Regions from separate parts of the Promicromonospora aerolata genome, predicted to be linked through region 1. Evidence: predicted binding sites of a transcription regulator. Region 1 holds the regulator's gene; the other holds the start of a gene.

Region 1 (7,856 bases):
CGCCATCGCCCCCTACCTGGAGCTCGACGTGTTCCTCGCGGCGCTCGCGATCTCGACCGTGCTGCCGATCGCCCTGTTCCTGGCGTTCCAGCGTCTGTTCCTCAGCGGGGCGGGACTGGGCGGGGCGGTCAAGGGGTAGCGTCAAGGGGTGGCCGAGGGTGGCCGCCGGTCGCTGTGGACGACGTGGGGTGCGTGTCGGTGGCCCGGCTTAGGATCGAACGTGTGACCAGCCTTCCCGACGCACCCGCAGCCACCGCCGCCCCCACGGGGATCCCCGACGTCGAGGAGCTGCTCGACCTCGCGGTCGGTGAGCTCGGTGGCGGGCGGCGGGACGGCCAGCACCGCATGGCCGTGGCGGTCGGGGATGCCATCGAGAAGGGCGAGCACCTGCTCGTCCAGGCGGGCACCGGTACCGGCAAGTCGCTCGGGTACCTCGTGCCTGCCGTCCGGCACGCGGTGGCGGCCGAGAGCAAGGTGATCATCTCGACCGCCACCCTCGCCCTCCAGCGGCAGGTCATCACGCGCGACCTGCCGCTGGTGGCGAAGGCGGTGGCGCCGCAGCTCCCGCGCGAGCCCCGCATCGCGCTGCTCAAGGGCTGGCACAACTACCTGTGCGTCCACAAGGTCGGGGGCGGATACCCCGCCGACGAGCCGACGCTGTTCGACCTCCCCGGCGGTGAGGACCACCCGCGTACCGAGGAGCCCGCCGCGTCCGGAGGTGCGCGCGGTCGGCGCAAGGACGACGGGGCCACGCTCGCCGACCACGTGCGCCGCCTGCACGAGTGGGCAGGGGAGACGGAGTCGGGCGACCGTGACGACCTGGTGCCCGGTGTGCCGGACCGCGCGTGGCGGCAGGTTTCGGTGACCGCCATGGAGTGCCTGGGCGGCAAGTGCCCCATGCTGGCGGAGTGCTTCCCGGACAAGGCGCGCGCCATCTCCCGGGACGCGGACGTGGTGGTCACCAACCACGCGATGCTCGGTATCGCGGCCACGGGAAGTCCCGGCGTCCTCCCGGAGCACGACGTGGTGGTGGTGGACGAGGCGCACGAGCTCACCGACCGCGTCACGTCGTCGGCCACGGTGGACCTGTCCATGGCCTCGGTGGAGAACGCCGCGCGGCTGGCCCGCCGGCACGCCGGCACGAACACCGACACCCTCGACCAGGCGGCGCAGGCCCTCGGGACCCTGCTCGTCACGGCGACCGCCGAGCGGTTCCCGAACGGTCTGCCGGACGATCTGCGCACGGCGGTCGGTGCGGTACGGGACGCCGCGCGCGAGGTGCTGAGCACGTTGAAGCCCGACACCAACGGCGGCAAGGGGCAGCCACCCGGCCAGCCCGAGCCCGGGCTCAAGATGGCGCAGGGTGCGATGCTGCAGCTGTTCGAGACGGCGGAACGCATGGCGTTCCAGGACACGACCGCCGACGTGCTGTGGTGTTCGCGCCCCGACAACGGCTGGGGCGGGTTCGGTGACAACGTGACCCGCCTGCACGCGGCGCCGCTCCACGTCGCGGGCCTGATCCGCACGCACCTGCTGGGCGAGGCGACCGGGGTCTTCACCTCGGCCACCCTGGCACTGGGCGGCACGTTCGAGCCGGTGGCCGGAACGCTGGGCCTGAAGGGCGAGGACGCCCCGCCCTGGCAGGGTCTGGACGCCGGCAGTCCGTTCGACTACCCGCGCCAGGGCATCCTCTACGTGGCGCGGCACCTCCCGGCGCCGGGCCGGGAGCCGACGACGGAGGCGCAGCTCGACGAGATCGCGGAGCTCATCACGGCCGCCGGTGGTCGCACGCTCGGCCTGTTCTCGTCCCGGCGCGCCGCGAACGCGGCGGCGGAGGCGATGCGTGAGCGGCTGGACTTCCCGATCCTGGCGCAGGGCGACGACCAGCTACCCACGCTGGTGCGCCAGTTCGCGGACGACCCGACCGCCTGCCTGTTCGGCACCCTGTCCCTGTGGCAGGGCGTCGACGTGCCGGGGCCGTCGTGCCAGCTCGTGCTCATCGACCGCATTCCGTTCCCGCGGCCGGACGATCCGGTCAAGGCCGCACGCGCCAGGGCCGTCGAGCAGGCGGGCGGCAACGGGTTCATGGCGGTATCGGCGCAGCATGCCGCCCTGCTGCTCGCGCAGGGCGCCGGACGCCTCGTGCGGAGCATGGACGACCGCGGAGTCGTGGCGGTCCTCGACCCCCGGCTCGCGACCGCACGGTACGCGTCGTTCCTCACCCGGTCGATGCCCGGGTTCTGGCCCACGACCGACTCCGCGCTGGTCCGCGCCGCGCTGGCGCGGCTCGACACCTAGCCTGGGGACATGACAGCCCCGTCGGACGTCCAGGGCGCGCAGCCGTCCGGCTCACGCACCACCAAGCTGGCGGTGGTGGGAGCCGGGGCGGTCGGCTCGACCCTCGCTTTCGCCGCGCTCACCCGGGGTTCGGCTCGCACCATCGCCCTGCACGACGTGAACCGGGCCAAGGTGGAGGCCGAGGTGCTCGACCTGCAGCACGGTCTGATGTTCACGTCCCAGGCACAGGTGGTCGGCTCGGACGACGTGGGCGTCTGCGCGGGGGCGGACGTCGTGGTCGTGACCGCCGGCGCGAAGCAGAAGCCCGGGCAGACCCGGATCGACCTCGCGGAGGCGACCATCGGACTGATGCACCAGATCCTGCCCGGACTGGTGGAGGTCGCCCCGGACGCGACGTACCTGATGGTGACCAACCCCGTGGACGTGGTGACCTACGCGGCGCTCAAGATCTCCGGCCTGCCCCGGCAGCAGCTGTTCGGCAGCGGTACCGTCCTGGACTCGTCGCGGCTGCGCGTGGTGCTCGCCGACCGGTGCGGCGTAGCCGTCGGGAACGTGCACGCGTACATCGCCGGGGAGCACGGCGACTCGGAGATCGCACTCTGGAGCTCCGCCACGATCGGTGGCGTGCCGCTGCTGGACTGGGTGCCGCTGGGCGGACACCCGCCGATCGATGCCGCCGTACGCTCGGAGGTGCACCACGAGGTGGTCGATTCCGCGTACCGGATCATCGCGGGCAAGGGGGCGACCAACTACGCCGTCGGTCTGGCCGGTGCCCGCATCGTCGAGGCCGTCCTCAACGACGAGCGCCGGATCATGCCCGTGTCCTCGCTGTTGGACGACTACCACGGCATCAGCGACGTGTGCCTGTCCGTGCCGTCGCTCGTCGACCGTCGCGGCGTCACGGACTCCGTACGGGTCCCGATGTCCGACGACGAGCTGACGGGGCTGCGTGCCTCGGCGGCCGGCGTGCGGGCGGTCCAGAAGCGGTTCGGTTTCTGAGCGACGGCCTCGGCCGCCGAGCGACGCAAGAGGTCCCGACTGCTCCGACCGGCGGGCCGTTCCGCTGGTCGGAGCTGTCGGGACCTCTCTGTCGTGAAGCCCTACAGGCTGCGCAGGACGGCCACCACGCGGCCCAGGATCTGTGCCTCATCACCCGGGATCGGCTCGTAGGCCGGGTTCTGCGGCAGCAGGAGCACGTGGCCGTCCGCCTGCTTGAACGTCTTCACCGTGGCCTCGCCGTCGATCATCGCCGCGACGATCTCGCCCTGCTCGGCGACGTTCTGCCGCCGCACCACTACCCAGTCCCCGTCGCAGATCGCGGCGTCGACCATCGAGTCGCCCGCGACCTTGAGGAGGAACAGCTCACCGTCACCGACCAGCTGGCGGGGGAGCGGGAAGACGTCCTCGACGACCTGCTCCGCCAGGATCGGGCCACCGGCGGCGATCCGACCGACCAGCGGAACGTACGACGGCGGCGGGGTGCTGGCGTCGTCGGGCACCGAGCTGCCCCAGTGGACCTGGCCGCTGCGCCGCGGCTCGGGCCAGTGGATCTCGCCGCGTGTCGGCTTGTCGACCTGCTCGGCCAGGGGCTCCACGAGCTCCATCGCGCGCGGCCGGTTCGGGTCGCGGCGCAGGAAGCCCTTCTTCTCGAGCATCTGGAGCTGGTGCTTGACGCTCGACGGGCTGGCCAGCCCGACGGCCTCGCCGATCTCACGCATCGACGGCGGGTAGCCCCGCGTCTCGAACGACTGCCGGATCGTGTCCAGCACGAGGCGCTGCCGTTCGGTGAGGCGGTCTGTCGGCGAGATCGTGTGCACGTCAGCGACCGCCTTGTCGCTTGGCGCGTCCAGCGTGGCGACGCCAGGGAGTGTCATGTCGACAGCTGGTGCCGTGTCGACGGCTCTCGTGTCGCTGGTCCCGTCCCGTCCCGTCATGCCCGTGCCCCTCCCGTTCCGACAAATGTTCTCCCTACGTCACCCACTCTAGATCACAAACTCGCTCGGCTCAAACGAATGTTCGAGCGTGTCTCGACATCGGCGGTGTCCCGTGCTACACAATGGTACGGGCGTTCGACGAACGCTTGTATGAACGACAAGAGCTCAGTCACTCTTCGAGGAGGGGCCATGGGGGACGTGATCCCGCTGCGGCAGTACACCCCGGCGTATGGGCAGAGGTATGCACCGGCGTACGGCCGGTCGTACGCACCGGCGTCCGGGCCGACCGCGGTGCCGACGTTCTCGCCGGCCCGGTCGCGCACGGTGGCCGACCGGCTCGGGCTGGCCGGCCTGCGGCTCACCCGACGTGGCCGGGTGGCGCTCGTGCTGCTGGCCATGCTCCTGCTCGCGCCGATGGTGACCTGGGGTGCGACGGCGGTCGCCAGCGCACCGGGTGAACCGACGGAGGTCCGGGTGCACGCCGTGCAGCCGGGGGAGTCGCTCTGGGGCTTCGCCCAGGAGATCGCGGAGCCCGGCGAGGATGTCCGGCACGCCGTCGCGCGGCTCCAGGAGCTGAACCAGATGTCCTCGGGTGCGCTACGGGTCGGGGAGCTGCTGCTCCTTCCCAAGGAGTGACCAGGGGCGTCGAATCATCGTCAAATGGTGTGGCGATGTTGCATGGGGGTGGTTTGCCCGCTTACCGTCGGGACGCGACCGGAGGCCTCCGGTCGGTGGACGACCCCGCAGGAGTGAGCATGCACTGCCCGTTCTGTCGCCACGCCGACTCGCGCGTGGTGGACTCGCGGACCGCCGACGACGGCCTGTCGATCCGGCGCCGCCGGCAGTGCCCCAACTGCAACCGACGGTTCACCACCGTGGAGACCGCCAGCCTGTCCGTGGTCAAGCGTTCCGGGGCCACCGAGCCCTTCAGTCGTGACAAGGTCGCCGCGGGCGTGCGCAAGGCATGCCAGGGACGTCCCGTCAGTGACGACGACCTGGCGATCCTGGCCCAACGCGTCGAGGAGACCCTGCGGAGCAACGGCAGCGCGGAGATCGACGCCTACGAGGTAGGGCTCGCGATCCTGGGCCCGCTCCGTGAGCTCGACGAGGTGGCCTACCTCCGGTTCGCCAGCGTCTACCAGTCGTTCGACTCGCTCGAGGACTTCGAGAGCGCCATCACCTCGCTCCGTGCCGAGCGCGCGGAGCGGGCCGCCGCCCAGCAGGCCTGAGGCAGGCCGTCACGCGGCTCTCCCCCCGGCCCGGGCACCCGTGAAAAATGTTGGCACCCAGGTGTGCCGTGGTGCAGGCTGGGCGGACGACGGACCCGATCGAGGGACCCCCGGAACAAGAGGAGGTGATCGGTGTGACGGACGAGAAGCCCAATGCCGAGGAGGCAGAGGTCGAGACCCAGGGCGCTGAGGAGCCCAAGGTCGCGACGGCGCCGAGCAAGGACGCGAAGGCACGGTTCAAGGAGGCGCTGGACCGCAAGAACGCGGCACAGCACCGGACCGCCGCCGGCGACGTGAACACCGGTGCGGTACACGGTTCGGAGACGACCGGTCCCGTGCAGAAGATGTTCCGCCGCAAGTCCGGCTGATCCTCGGTGGTGGAGGCCGCTGACCTGGTGAACGACCAGATCAGCGGCCTTCGTCGTACCTCATGTCGCACCGGGAGGAAGCTGGTGTGATGAGAACGTCACGATGAGGGCACGGGAGAACACGCAGGTCACCGCCGGACCAGCCGGCGTCCGAGGTCTTCCCGCAGGTGGACCTCTAGGAACACGCGCAGGTACTGCTCGTTCGCGAGCTGGTCGAAGGCGGCGACCAGCGCCGGGTCGGGCGTGTCGGTCAGGTGGACGATGCGCCAGAGGTTGAGCGGGGCCTCCTCGTTCCCGCCGACGGAGTGCTCGACGTGGAAGAGCGGTTGCCCGGCGCCGGCCGTCAGGAGGCGGCCGTCGGGTGCGCGAAAGCTGTTGGTGCCGAGGAAGAACGCACGCCGGTTCTCGTGATCGAGGCGGACGTGCTCGATCACCGTCGCGTAGCGCTCCGGGTCGGTCCACAGCCGCTGATCCGAGACGCGGGTAAAGTCCTCGAGCTCGCCATGGTGCACGCTTTCGAACGTATCGGCGCTGCCCGGGCGCACGACCGTCGGGATGTACTTGTCCGGCGCCGTGGCCTTGCGTCTTTCCATGTCCCACAGCTGCGAGCCGGTATACCTGAATGGTGGCCGGACGTCGTACCGGTCGCGCAGCACGTCGTTCACCGCCACCGGTGGCAGCTCTACCGACGTGGTGCCAGGGGCGTCCCAGGCCTGCTCGAAGATTGCTGCGTGGTCAAGCCTCATCCTTGCTCCTGACTCTGAGTGCTGAAAGTTTCGTCGATGTGCTCATGCCTGAAGGCGACGCGACACCGTGATCGTGGACAACCCCCACACCAGCCATCCGCCGTAGACGAGCAGGCCCACGAGCTCGTCCCCCGGGCCGAGCCGACCGGCGAAGAAGTCGGTCCAGGTGGTCCACAAGCCCGACGCTCCGATCGAGGTGAGGACCATGCCACCGAGGAGCGCCGCCGGTCGTGCCCAGCGTGGGGCGGGCCGGTCCCACCAGCGCAGCGCGACCGCCAGTGCAGGAACAGCCGCGATGCTGAGCGCGATCGTGACCACGAAGGTGGCGTCGACGACGCCCACCGCGCCGGGCGGTGCCGCCCAGGAGCTGCCGAGGGCCCAGGAGACCTTGAGTGCCGGATACACCAGGGATCACCGGCGAGGACGAACCACGCCGGGCTCATCCGCGCCACGGAGTCGTAGGGCTGGTGGACCATTGCCAGCACGCCGGCGGCCAGGCAGGCCACCAGGGACGATGGCGCCAGCCACCGGGTGGCGAGGTCGAGGCGACGGTGAGGTCCGGTGCGGGGCTCGGGCCTGATCGGGTTCACGTTCATGGGCGTTACGTTTCCACCCACGGGCACCCCTTTCCCTCACTGTCTGAGGTGACCTCGCTCCCCCGGGCGGGGGAGATCCGCGCCACGCCGGCGACGGTGCACGGGCCTACTGGACTGGTTCTGCGGCGCGACGGGGGGCGAGCAGGACGGCTGCGGCGGTGAGGACGACGGCGCTGATGGCCGTGAACGACCAGAACGGTCCGGAGGTGAGAGCGCCCGGGTCGCGTACCAGGTTGAGGGCCGACATCGGCAGTGCGTGAGCGAAGACAGCGGGCCAGACGCTGCCGAACCGGCAGACCGCTGCGCTGAGCAGCAGGCCGAGGGGGAACAGCAGGAGCGTGCTGCCCAGCAGTGCCTGCCATGGCAGGGTGCCCTGCAGGGCCAGGGTGCCGTGCAGGGGCACGTGGAAGAGCACCCACACGGCCGCGATGGCCGCGGACGAGCGCCAGAAGCCCCATCCCGAGAGCAGGCGTTGCAGGTAGCCACGCCACGCAACCTCCTCGCCGAAGGTGCTCAGCGAGTAGACGAGGACGAACGGCACCACGAACAGCAGGATCGACGAGAGGTCCGCCCAGGGCAGGGGAGCGACGATCCCCAGCACGCTACCGAGCAGGGCCGTCGCGCCGTAGGCCGCCAGCAGCACGGCCACGGCGACCCCGCTGCCGAGCAGGAGGCGCCGCCATCC
Region 2 (7,856 bases), 4.1 Mb from region 1:
GGCCGGCCGCCGGAGCGGGCAGCCGCACGGCGAACACCATGGCGACCGGCTCGGCTGCGATCCGCCGGGCAAGGAACGTCAGCACGCGTGACGACGCCGAGTCGAGCCACTGGGCGTCGTCGACCAGGTACAAAAGCGGGCGCTCGCGGGCCGCGGCCGAGAGCAGGCCGAGGGTGGCCAGGCCGATGTGGAAGACGTCGGGGCTGCCGGCCGACAGGCCGAACGCGACCCGGAGCGCCTCCTGGTGCCGAACGGGCAGGCCGTCGAGATGCCGCAGCACCGGTAGGCACAGCTGGTGCAGGGCGGCGAACGGCAGGTCCGCCTCGTACTGGGCCCCGGTGGCCTCGATGACCTGGAACCCGGGCGCGCTCTGCCGGGCGTGGCCCAGCAGAGCGCTCTTGCCGATGCCCGCCTCGCCACGCAGGACCAGGGCCCCGCCCAGGCCGTCCCGCGCGGCGTCCGTCAGCTCGGTGACGCGCCGGACCTCGTGCTGCCTTCCGACGAGCGACCCACGGGACCCGGCTGACGTGCGCATACCCGTACGGTATCGAGGCCGGAGCACGGCCCTGCGCCGTCGGCGGTCTCTTGGAGCGCCCTGAAGTCGTCGAGCCACGCGTAGCCCGGAGCCGCCATGCCCTGGCCGGCCGGCCGCACGGTCAGGTCCGCGAACACGCTGTTCAGCAGCCAGGGCGGCTTCGTGGCGCTCCAGCCCGCCGTCATCGACGGAATCTGGTTGAAGCCGTACGTCGCCACGGCGAGCCTGCCGGTGCTCCGGAACCGTTCCATCTCGTCCCGCAGCAGGTGCTTCTTGACCTCGAACCAGGGGCTCTGCGACAGCAGGTCGTCCCACTTGCGCGAGGGGAAGGGCTGCTCGATCGCCTCGTCGATCACCTGCCACACCTCGGTGTCGGCCGCGTACCCGTAGCGCTCGGCGAACGCGGCGGGGATGCGGTCGGTCATGTGCCGCTTCCAGTACCAGACCAGGGAGAACTCCGTCACCAGAAAGGTCTGTTCCGGGCGGAGCCGGGGCAGCGTGTAGTCCAGGAAGTCCTGGATCCGAGCCTGGTCGGCCACGTGCGGATGGAGGTCGACGCCCTCGATCTCCGGCGTCCCGCGCACGAAGGCGAGATACCGCTCGACGGCCGGCGTGCGGTTCCTGGGCAGGTCCAGGCGGTTCAGCGCACCCATGTAGAGATGGGTACCGCACTCCGCACCGCACAGCTCCGAGCGGCGGTCGATGACGTGGCGGGCGACGGTCTCGTAGAACTCGTTGAGCCGCTCGTCCCGCTCGGCCGGGATGCTCTCGATGAACGGCTCGTTGCCGATGGTCACGATGTCGGCCGTGGCGAACACCTGCGGCAGCACACGATCGAGCCGGGCCAGCTCGGCCGCCATCTCGGCGCTGCCGGGCCGCGGGAAGGAGCTTCCTGCCCGAGGGAACTTCAGGCTGAGCACGGTGCGCAGCCCACTGTCGTGGGCGTCGCGGACCGCCCGGAGGGTGGGGCTCTGCGCCGGAGGAACCGAGTCCGCCTCCGGCAGCACATAGAAACCGCGGACCCAGTCGGCGCGAGCTCTGCGCAGCTCGCGGTGGTTCAGCTGGTCCAGGTTCTCGTTGTAGTTGGCGCCGAGCGCCCCCAGCGCGGGTAGCGGCTGGACCCCGCCGCCTGCGCCGTCCCCGGCGCCGGAAGCGGTGCTGCTCCCGGCGCCGGACGCCGTGTCGATCCCGGCGCCGGACGCGGGCGCGGCGACCGTGAGGGCCAGGGCGAGCGCCGTCGTGAGCACGCTCGCGACGGCGCGACGCCTCGTGGTGAATCGTAGGGCTCGCACGGGTCAGCCGTCGATGTCGCCGCGGCCGTTGCGGCGCTGGACGTAGAGCCGGTTGCCCTCGGTGCCGGTCCACTCCAGCTGGACGACACCGGCCACGGCGGAGTCGTCGATGCGCGACGGGTCCGCCCAATAGCCCTGCGCGGGGTTGCGGAAGAAGGTCGCCCAGGGCTTGCCGCTGCGGTCCTCGAAGAAGTTGTTGTGGCCCGCGCCCACCCCCGCCGTCCAGCGCTCGGAGTACGGTCCCTCGAACCGGTCGGAGACGGCGACTATCGCGTCGTACTGGTACTGGACCCGGCCGGGGGCGGGTGGGTCGTAGGCGTTGCGCGTGGTCCCGTCGGGGTTGGTCGACGTGCGGTCCCACGCGGCGTGCAGGAGGTAGTACTTGCCGCCGTGCTTGAACACGTACGCGCCCTCCAGGTACGGCTCGGGCGAGTACGGCACCTGCTGGAACCTCGGCAGGTCGGTGGTCGGGACGATGTCCTCCATGTCGTCCCGGAACTTCGCGTAGAGGTCGTTGTGCAGCACCAGCCACGCGTCGTCACCCTCGGAGAAGAGGCTGCCGTCGATGTGGTGGTAGGCCCCCGGCTCGATGAAGCGCGGCCCACCGATGAACGATTCGCCGAACGGCTTCTCGAGGTTGCCCTCGACCAGGCGGTACGGTCCCTCGACACCGCCCTCGCTCACCAGCATGAACGAGCCCACCTTGCGCGAGTGGTCCCCCATGCACGCCACGATGTACCAGGTGCCGCGGAAGTAGTGCACCTCAGGGGCCCAGGTGTTGCCTCGCTTGCCGAACTGGCCGGTGTCGTGCCAGTACTCCTGCCAGGGCGCGACGACGGTGCGACCGGGCCGGTTCTCGTCGACGAACTCCGGCGACCACACCTTGCCCTTCTCCGCGCCGGGCCGGATGCCGGTCGTGTCGACCAGCTTCCACGGCCCGCGGAGGGACGACGCCACCCACATGAAGATGCCGTCGTTCCAGGGCCCGGCCTTGGGCAGCCCCGGTACGCGCGTGGTCCCGGTAGCGACGTAGACGGGCCGCCCGTCGACGACGAAGCAGTTGACGTAGGTGTCGCGGATCCAGACCTGGCCCCGCTCCTCGTCCCGGGGGCGCAGCTCCAGGGGCAGGATGAAGGAGTTGTCCTCGCGCGGCCACAGGTCCAGCCGGGTGTCGGCGGCTCCGTAGGGCTCAGGGTCGGGCCAGTTCGCCGGGTAGCTCGCGGGGTTCCGCTGCGCCGCCGCCCCCGCCGCTCCCGTCGTCCCCGCACCGGGGGCAGGGTGGGAGGCGGACGCCGCCGCAGCAGGCTGTGTCCAGCCCAGCGCCAACGAGCCGGCGAGGCCCGCTGCCCCCGCCAGGACCGACCGCCGGTCGACGCGGAACTCGTTCTCGAAACCAGTCATCAGACACGTTCTCCTTCCACGCACGGCGCCGGTGCCGTACGTCGAGGGGGACGCTAGCCAGCAAGATTTCGACACTCAATAACCGACAGAAAGGTTCCTCGCCGAGGTGCCGAAGTGCTCGCACGCGTAGGCACGGGCGGGTGTGCTCGCACGCCTCGCCGCCGAGAGCTGAAGCCGCGACCCGACGGTCAGGCGGCTTCAGGCGGCTTCAGCTGCTGGTGGCTCGGCGGCCGGGTGCGCTGGTCCAGCGGCGTCGGGCAGGGGTTCGAAGGGCATCGGACAGGCGGATGCGGTGCCCGCGGGCGTCGGTGAAGGCCCACCCGGTCTCGAGCAGGGCGGCGGGAGCACCGTCGGGGGTGCTGTCGGTGTCGGTGTCGGTGGTAGGTCGCCCCGTCCAGTGCATGGTGATGCCCCGGGCGTCGACGAGCTGATGATGGAACCAGCACAACAAGGCACTGTTGGTGACGGAAGTGCCGCCGCCGTGAGCCCAGTGGGTCACCGCGTGATGGACCTCGCACCGGGACGGCGGCTGATCACACCCCGGGAACACACAGTGCTGATCCCGCGCGATCACGGCACGCCGCATCTGACCGGTCACCGTGCGCTGTGCCCGGCCCACGTCCAGGACCGCACCATCGGGGCCGAACACGACCCTGGTGACCGCACTGTCACACGCCAACCTGCGCAGCACCGCCCGCGGCGCACGGCCACCGGTCTCGGTGAACGCAGGGCCACCGGCCGACAGCAGCCCCGACACCGTCCTGGTGCCCACTGCATCTGCGCTCGTGCCTGGTGTGCCCGTGCCTGGCGTGCCCGTGACTGGTGTGCCCGTGTCTGCCGTGCTCGTGCCGGCCGGACCTTTGCCCGTCGCGCGCCGTGGTGCCGGACGGTCCGGTGTGGCCTGTCCGCACGTCAGGCACAGGCCGTCCCGGGTACGGGTGACCTGGGTGACCAGCTCGGTCCAGGACACGGTCACGTTCAGGTGGGGTGGGATGGCCGCCCCGGGTGCGGCCTGGTTGGTGTCCAGCACCACCCGGGCGACGTCGGCGAGTCCCTGCGCCCGCCGCTGCGTCGACGAACGCGTGTCCTCAGCCGACGGCGCACCCATGACCGCGTTCACGGCAGCGGTGACCAACAGCCCGTGCTCGTCGGTGAGGAACCCTGCCACGTGATACCCGCCGAAGGTCTTGGCCAGGTCCAGGAACTCGCCCCGGGCGGCCTTGTCGTCCTCGGCATCGTCGGTGTCCGGGTCGGTCACCGTCGCGAACCGACGCGCCACCACCCGGAACCGGTCCGCGTTCAGCACACCGGCCTCGCGGAGCACCAGGCCCTCACCCGTCACCAGCGTCCCCGCCGCGACGGCGTCTTCCACGACCCGGGTGACCAGCTGGCGGGTGCGGGCTCCGTCCGGGTCGTCGACCGGGTCGGGAAAGTCGACCGCAACGGTCTGCACGAACAGCTCCGGCGTCGTCGTCTGCCCGGTACGGGTGTCGATCAGCCACGCCAACGCGTCCGTGCGGGACTCGCTCGTCGGCGCGACCTCGGCCATCACCCGCGCGTGATCGGCGCCGAGAGTTCCGGCGACCAGGCGGTCTCGGGTAACGGGCAGCGCGGTAGCCAAACGGCGTGCCATCACCATGTCCTTGCCCGCCGTCGCCGACGACACACCCTCACGCACTCGCAGCCAGGTCGTGAACGCACGCGCCATCCCACCGGACCGCCACGAGCCCTCAGCCTCGATCCGCGACAGGAGCGTGTACCGGGCCCCGTCCAGGCGGCCGGTCAGCCCACGGATCCTGGTGTGCGCCTCGGCCAACCGCGTGATGCTCGGCGCGTTCCACCCGTCCAGTACACCCGGGTCGGTCAGGTTCGCCAGGTCGTCCATCACGCTCTCGAACCGGGCCAGCACCTCCTCGATCGAACCCGCAGCAGCGGACAGGCCGGGTCCGTCACTCGTCGACTGCTCCACCGGTCCCACCTCCGCTCCGTTGTTCGACCACCCCCATTCTCTCGAACATTTGTATGAGCAGCACGTGCAAAACGAAATCTGTGGATAACTGCTCTGCGCAGATGAGCGCGGTCAGGATTGATGACGTGTCGAAGGGAAGCGGCAGGCTTCAGGGACCGGGCCATGCACAGCGCTGAGATCCGCTACGCACACCAGACCGGTAAGCCGGTGGAGTAGACCGACGCACCCGACAGCGTCGGCACCACGTGACCACGCTCAGCTGCGCCGAGCCGGTGGCCGGCCGGCGAGCCCTGCCGGCTCACCGGCCGCGTGCCGCGCGGCGACGGCGGCGGGCGTCCGCGGCGCGCTCCACCGCATCGTCGAGCTCGTCCTCGACCGCCTCGAGGTCCGCACGAGCCTCGTCCGCCGCCGTCCGCGCCTCGTCGAGCGCGTGTCGCGTCGTGTCCCTCTCGGCGGCCAGCTGGTCGAGCTCCCGCGCCAGGCGTTCCAGCTCGCTCTCGCCATGCTCGATCCCGGCGTCGGCGGAGCGGAGCCGCTCGCGGATGTCGTCGCGGCGCGACTCCAGCCGGTCCACCTGTGCGGCAGCTTCCTCGACGGCTTCCTCCGCGGCGGTGAGCTCCGCAGCAGCCGGATCAGGCTTTCCACGCCCGGACTTCTTCGACTTCTCCGCTCGAGCGGGCTTCTCGACGTCGCGCTCCGGGGCAGTACTCGAGCCGTCGTCGGACGCCGCGGGATGCAGCTCGACCAGCTCGGCCTCATCGCCCTGCTCGTCCACGATCCCGAAACCGACGTGCTGCAGTGCCCGGGAGAGCCGGCCGGCCCGGACCACCGCGGCGGCATCCGGGTCCATCACGGCAGCGGTCAGCGTCTCCGTCAGCCGGTCGAGCACAGCGGACGACACGGGCCGTCCGCCCACCTCGCCGGCCTCGCGGACGGTGCGGACCAGGCCGTCCGTCCGCTCGCGGCGCAGATGGTCCAGCGCCCGGACCCGGCCGCGGTCCCGCTCCTGCGTGGCGGCACGCAGCTCGTCGCCGAGGTCCGCGAGCGCCGCGATCTCCTCGGGGTGTCCCCGCGCGACCTGGTTGATCACCCAGGCGGCGACCGACGGTTTCGGCAGTCGCTTGACCCGTGCGGCACCCAGCCGGTCTCCGCTGTCCGTCGCTTGTCGGACGACGGCGTCGCGGGCAGCGATGAACTCGTCGAGCGGGCGGGTGTAGAGCACGTCGACGGCGGTGTCGAGATCGAGCTGATCGTGCGCTGGCACGGTCCTACGGTGGCACGACGACGCCCATCGCGCGCGACCGCCACGCCCGGCGTGTGTGCGAGGTGCCCCGCACGGCGTTCGGCTCGGGCAGGTCTACGTCGCGTGTTCCCTACACCGTGGGCACCAGCAGCGTGACCAGCTCCCCCGATCCCAGGTGTACCAGGGCCTTGCCCGGGCTGACCTGTGACGAGACGGCCGAACGTGGCAGGCTCACGCCCACCAGGTCGCCGTCGAACCGGTCCTGCGGGCTGAGCAGGGCGCCCCGTCGGCTCTTCTTGGCGTCCACCTGCCAGCCGGAGAACCCGCCCGCGACCTCGGAGGCCTCGCCCCCCAGGATCAGCCCTCGCTGGTTGTCGGCGGCGGTGCGCAGGTAGGCGCGGAGCCAGGTCTTGGCCGGGGCGTCGGTCACCTGCTCGCCGTCGTCGACGACCAGGACCACCGGTGTACCGTCCGGGTCGAGGTGCGGCGCCAGGTCCTCCTCGGTCACCTCGGGGTCGGTGAGCACCGCGCGCACGCCGTTCCGGCCCGCGAGGTCGCGCAGGATGCTCGGCCGCGGCGCCAGCACCACCACCTGTGTCCCGCCGCGCAGCAGGGACTCGGCCATGACCGCGAGCATCGTCGACCGGCCGGACCGGGAGGGTCCGGCCACGATGAAGGACGGCGCGTCGTTCGCCAGGTCCATGCCGAACGCCGCCAGGTCGTCGCCTCCCACACCGAGCAGGGCCCACATCGGCCGGGCCGCCTCGCGGCCCACGTACTGGTAGGCCGCGTCCACGGTGATCGTGGACGGCAGGTCGTCCACCCGGAACGGCCCGGTTCCGGGCACCACGTCCTCGCGTTCGCGGATGGTCGCGGCGATCCGGCGCGCCGCCGCCGTCTGGGCGCGGCCCGACGGGTCGTCCCCGAGGATGGCGACCTGCACCTCGAGCCCGGTCCCGGACCGGAAGCCGCGGCCGGGCTGGATCTCCTCGGGCAGCTTCTTGTGGTTGATGCCGGCCATGCCGAAGTCGAGCCGGTCGGTGAGGCGCAGCAGGAGGGCGTCGTCGGACAGCACGCTCATCCGGCTCGACAGCAGGCTCCGGTCCCCGGCCAGCACCAGGTGGATGCCGGCGCTCGCGCCGTCCCGGAGGAGCTCCTGGACCATCTCGACCAGCGCGCCGCCATCGACATCGCCATAGCTGCTCATGAAGCTCTCCCAGCGGTCGACCAGCACCAGCACACGGGGCAGGCGCGCCTCCGGTTCGGCGAGCTCCCGCTGCTCCGTGACGCTGGCGTAGTTGCCGGCGGCGAGAACCTGCTGTCGGCGCCCGAGCTCCGCCTGCAGGCGCCCGAGCAGGCGGCCGGCCCGTTCGGTCTGCCCGCGCTGCACCACGGCGCCCGTGTGCGGCAGCTCGT

What was found. The regulator LexA, encoded in region 1, represses DNA repair genes until DNA is damaged. The targets are predictions, from matches to a motif close to TCGAACANNTGTTCGA.
Region 2: the regulator LexA is predicted to act here: its motif matches at 5,239-5,254, upstream of ACFSL2_RS26100 (HNH endonuclease signature motif containing protein).

Annotation. Positions count from the first base shown of each region.
Region 1 is NZ_JBHUHF010000001.1:1,766,575-1,774,430, reverse strand. It holds gene ACFSL2_RS08050 (carbohydrate ABC transporter permease) at 1-139, shown strand, start outside; gene ACFSL2_RS08045 (ATP-dependent DNA helicase) at 223-2,298, shown strand; gene ACFSL2_RS08040 (L-lactate dehydrogenase) at 2,308-3,297, shown strand; gene lexA (transcriptional repressor LexA) at 3,399-4,172, opposite strand; gene ACFSL2_RS08030 (LysM peptidoglycan-binding domain-containing protein) at 4,422-4,868, shown strand; gene nrdR (transcriptional regulator NrdR) at 4,988-5,461, shown strand; gene ACFSL2_RS08020 (DUF5302 domain-containing protein) at 5,596-5,829, shown strand; gene ACFSL2_RS08015 (hypothetical protein) at 5,958-6,575, opposite strand; gene ACFSL2_RS08010 (hypothetical protein) at 6,618-6,980, opposite strand; gene ACFSL2_RS08005 (CPBP family glutamic-type intramembrane protease) at 7,278-7,856, opposite strand, start outside.
Region 2 is NZ_JBHUHF010000001.1:5,846,575-5,854,430, reverse strand. It holds gene ACFSL2_RS26115 (ATP-binding protein) at 1-535, opposite strand, end outside; gene ACFSL2_RS26110 (hypothetical protein) at 463-1,827, opposite strand; gene ACFSL2_RS26105 (family 43 glycosylhydrolase) at 1,831-3,228, opposite strand; gene ACFSL2_RS26100 (HNH endonuclease signature motif containing protein) at 3,437-5,197, opposite strand; gene ACFSL2_RS26095 (hypothetical protein) at 5,496-6,461, opposite strand; gene ACFSL2_RS26090 (FtsK/SpoIIIE domain-containing protein) at 6,571-7,856, opposite strand, start outside.